Regions from separate parts of the Pseudomonas sp. VMV1 genome, predicted to be linked through region 1. Evidence: riboswitches for the same ligand, from Rfam matches in the RefSeq annotation. Region 1 holds a riboswitch; the other holds the start of a gene.
The links. Region 1 has a riboswitch for cobalamin ahead of cobO (cob(I)yrinic acid a,c-diamide adenosyltransferase). Riboswitches for the same ligand answer to the same signal wherever they lie in the genome.

Region 1 (2,174 bases):
GATGCGCTGGACTATGTGATGGTGGACCTGTCCTGGTGCGGTGGGCTGAGCGAGGCACGCAAGATCGCCACCTTGGCCGAGGCCTATCAGAAGCCCATCGCCCCGCACGATTGCACCGGACCGGTGGTGCTGATGGCCTCGCTGCATCTGGGGTTGGCCTCAGCCAATGCCATCTTTCAGGAAGTGGTGCGAGCCTATCTGGCGGGCTTCTATCGTGAGCTGGTCACCGAGCTACCGGTACTGGAGCAGGGCTGGCTGCTACCGCCAACCGCACCGGGCCTGGGCACCGCCCTGCATCCGGCGCTGCGTCAGCGGCCGGACCGGATCGGGCGGGTATCAACGCGGTAAGGGGCTCAGGCGGCCATGGCTGCGCAGGCAGCGGCGCAGGCTTCACAGGCCTGGGCGCAAGCCTGGCAGTGGTCGGCCTTGTGCTTGCCGCATTCGGCGGCGCAGGCGCGGCAGGTCGCCACGCAGAGGGCACAGGCTTCGGCCAGGCGATCGCTGCCGCGCTGCATGAAGGTGGCGGCCAGCCGGCAGGCGTCGGCGCAGTCACGATCCAGGCGGACGCAATCGCGCATCATGTCCAGATTGGCTTCACCCAGACAGGCGCTGGCGCAGGTTTCGCACGCGGCCGCGCAGTCGAGGCAGGCCTTGATGCAGGCAGCGAGGGAGGATTCGGTCATGGCTATCTCCTGGCGGTGGGGTGCTAAGGGTGGACCCGGCCGCCGGGCGCCGAGTTCGGCCCGCGCGATCGATTGACGCTCTCTCGGGTAGTCCGTACCCTGCGCCCTTGCACGTGGTGCCCCGTTTGAGTCGGGGTGAAACAGGGAAGCCGGTCGAGCCGGCGCTGCCCCCGCAACGGTAGTTGAGTAGCAGCTGCGCGAGACCCACTGGCCCCGGCCGGGAAGGGGCGCAGCGGGTGCCCGAGGGTATCGACTCACCAGCCCGGAGACCGGCCACGCTTGCGTTCATCTCGGCGATGCGGAGGGCGTCGTGCGGCGTCGCCACCTGCCTTGCGCGGGCGGCGTCTCTGCCCGTTTCTCCGTCGCGCCCGCACCCGGAGAACCGCCATGACCGACACCCCTGATTCGAACAGCCCCGAGCGCGACGAGCGCCATCGCGCGCGCATGGTGCGCAAGAAGGCGGTGATCGACGCCCGGATCGCCGACGCCCAGGACGAACGCGGCCTGCTGCTGGTGCACACCGGCATCGGCAAGGGCAAGAGCAGCTCCGCCTTCGGCATGGCGGCACGCGCCCTCGGCCACGGCATGCAGGTCGGCGTGGTGCAATTCATCAAGGGCCGCCGCGACACCGGCGAGCAACTCTTCTTCAGGCGCTTCCCCGACGAGGTGCGTTACCACGTCATGGGCGAGGGCTTCACCTGGGACACCCAGGATCGTGCCCGCGACCTGCAGTCGGCGGCCGCGGCCTGGGCGGTGGCAGTGGAGCTCTTGCGCGATCCGGCCATCGGCCTGGTGCTGCTGGACGAACTCAACATCGCCTTCAAGCATGGCTATCTGGAGGTCGACCAGGTGCTGGCCGATCTCGCCGGGCGTCCGGCGCACCAGCATGTGGTGGTGACTGGCCGCGGCGCGCCGCCCGCCCTGATCGAAGCCGCCGACACCGTGACCGACATGAGTCTGGTCAAGCATGCCTTCCAGGCCGGCGTCCGCGCCCAGCAGGGCATCGAATGGTAGGCGAACCGCGGCACTGCCCGGCGCTGCTGATCGCCGCCCCGGCCTCCGGTCAGGGCAAGACCAGCGTCACCGCCGCCCTGGCCCGGTTGCATGCACGCCGGGGGCGGCGGGTGCGGGTGTTCAAGTGCGGCCCGGATTTTCTCGATCCGATGATCCTCGCCCGTGCCAGTGGCGCCCCGGTCTACCAGCTCGATCTGTGGATGATCGGCGAGGCCGAGAGTCGGCGCCTGTTGTGGGAAGCGGCGGCGGAGGCGGACCTCATCCTCATCGAAGGCGTCATGGGGCTGTTCGACGGGCAGCCGTCGGCGGCGGACCTGGCCGAGCGCTTCGGCGTACCGGTACTGGGGGTGATCGACGCCGCGGGCCTGGCGCAGACCTTTGGTGCCCTGGCCTATGGCCTGGCCCACTATCGGCCGGGCCTGCCGTTCGCCGGTGTGCTGGCCAATCGCAGTGGCAGCCCGCGGCAGACGCAGCTGA
Region 2 (2,174 bases), on a different contig from region 1:
TGCCAGGCACGGTCGAAATGCTTGTCGAAACGGGTGCCGACTCCCTGTACCAGCAGGCGCAGCGGCTTGCCGGCAATGGCGGCGAAGCCCTTCACCCGCAGCACGCCATGGCGCTTGACCACCTCGGTCAGGGCCGCCAGCAGGGTCGCTTCGGCGACTTCGGGCAATTCGACACCAAAGGAGTCGAATTCGTCATGATCATGGTCTTCATGCCCCTCGAGGTCGTGGTGGGTCGGACGGCTGTCGATATGGGCCTCGGACTCGGCCTGCAGCCCCAGCAGCACCGACAACGGCAGCACGCCGCGACTGGCTTCCACCACCTTGACCGCCGGCGGCAATTCCTCGGTCACCTCGGCGCGGACCCGGGCCAGCGCCTCGGCATCCAGGCCGTCGGCCTTGTTGAGGATCACCAGGTCGGCGCTGGCCAGCTGGTCTTCGAACAGCTCATGCAGCGGCGACTCGTGGTCCAGGTTGGGATCCTGGCGGCGCTGAACGTCCACCTGCTCAGGGTGGGCGGCGAAGGTGCCGGCAGCCACGGCCGGACTGTCGACCACGGTGATCACCGCGTCCACAGTGCAGGCGTTGCGGATCTCCGGCCACTGGAAGGCCTGCACCAGCGGCTTGGGCAAGGCCAGGCCGCTGGTCTCGATGAGGATGTGGTCGATGTCGCCACGACGCGCCACCAGCTCCTTCATGACCGGGAAGAATTCTTCCTGCACGGTGCAGCAGAGGCAGCCGTTGGCCAGTTCGAAGACCCGACCCTGGGCTTCTTCTTCGGTGCAGCCGATGCTGCACTGACGGAGGATCTCCCCGTCGATGCCCAGTTCGCCGAATTCATTGACGATCACCGCGATGCGGCGGCCTTCGGCATGGTCGAGCATGTGGCGCAACAGGGTGGTCTTGCCGGAGCCGAGGAAGCCGGTGACGATGGTGACGGGAGTCTTGGCCAGGGTTTTCATGGGCTGCCCTTAGGTGAAATGCGAGAAAAGGCGGGCAGGCATGCCGGACGCTCGCACGCTGACGAGGTCCTGGTGGCAGCCCGGATCACCCCGCCCGGTTGCGTATGGAAAACTAGCGAGGCAGGTCTCCTGGCTCACGGCGCCCGACTCCGGCCTTCCCGCGTGAGCAGTGGCCTTAGAGCTTGTTCATGATTTCGCGAGCTAGAGTCAAACAAGGCGAAGATGCTTAAGGAAGCGGATCGGACTCGCGCTCGAGTTTACGATTGGTAAATGAGCATTCCAAAAGCATCTTCAACGCAGTTTGGCCGACGCGCAGCACATTATGCACAGGCTCTGTGGAGAGGCTGAAGATGCCGCTTACAGTTGCGGGGGCAGCCGCGGTGTCGCACCGCGTTCCCTTTCAAGCTCTTGCGGACAAGAGCACCTCGAAGCCCGACAGGCTACGAGTGCCCCGCCGGGGTGTCAATCGAACAGGCTTGACCGTCGGACGACCCGCGTGGTCTGCTCGCCCCTGCTTCAGGTGTCGCGACTCCGCCATGGGTCGCGGTGAAACGGGAAGCCGGTCCAAGTCCGGCACTGCCCCCGCAACGGTAGACGAGCGCAGGATCACGATGCCACCCGGCCGGCAAGCTTGGGGAAGGCGATCCTGGTAGTCGTACGGGAATGCGATCTTGAGCGAGCCCGCGCACGGCAAGACGAAACCTTCGTAGCAAGCGTCATTTACCAGGTGTAGATGAGCCTTGCGGAGAAGGATTCGACAACGCCGGGCCGAGCGCAGCCAGCCCGCCCCCACAAGACCCTCGTGAGTCCGGAGACCGGCCTGTCGCCTTCAAGCAACCCGCGGTGGGCGGTCGTGCTGGACGGCGGCTGCCTAGCGGCCCGCTGCCTAGGCGCGTCCCTGCCGCTTCGACTCCGAGGCCTCGTCATGACCGCTGCCCGCTCCACCACCGCCCTGCCCCAGACCAGTACTCGCACCCAACGCCTGACGGCCACCCTGCTCGCCTGCCTGTTTGGCCTGGGCCTGGTGTTCCTGGCCGGCTTTTCCCATGTCGAGGCCCTGCACAACGGCGCCCACGACACCCGCCACAGCGAAGGCTTCCCCTGCCACTAAGAGGAGATCGGCATGTTTCAGCGTATCGCCTTCAGTGCCGGCGTGGCCGGCCTGCTCGCCGCCCTTCTGCTGAGCGTCCTGCAGAGCCTCTGGCTGACCCCGCT

Region 2: linked by a shared signal. The riboswitch ahead of cobW (cobalamin biosynthesis protein CobW) and the one ahead of cobO (cob(I)yrinic acid a,c-diamide adenosyltransferase) in region 1 are both predicted to bind cobalamin.

What each region holds. Positions count from the first base shown of each region.
Region 1 covers NZ_JBXGSE010000001.1:508,519-510,692, forward strand. The annotation lists gene ACUCV0_RS02290 (mandelate racemase/muconate lactonizing enzyme family protein) at 1-348, shown strand, start outside; gene ACUCV0_RS02295 (four-helix bundle copper-binding protein) at 354-683, opposite strand; cobalamin riboswitch at 781-975, shown strand; gene cobO (cob(I)yrinic acid a,c-diamide adenosyltransferase) at 1,071-1,697, shown strand; gene ACUCV0_RS02305 (cobyrinic acid a,c-diamide synthase CobB) at 1,691-2,174, shown strand, end outside.
Region 2 covers NZ_JBXGSE010000005.1:291,987-294,160, forward strand. The annotation lists gene cobW (cobalamin biosynthesis protein CobW) at 1-959, opposite strand, end outside; cobalamin riboswitch at 1,062-1,402, opposite strand; cobalamin riboswitch at 1,461-1,797, shown strand; gene ACUCV0_RS17555 (CbtB domain-containing protein) at 1,885-2,070, shown strand; gene ACUCV0_RS17560 (CbtA family protein) at 2,083-2,174, shown strand, end outside.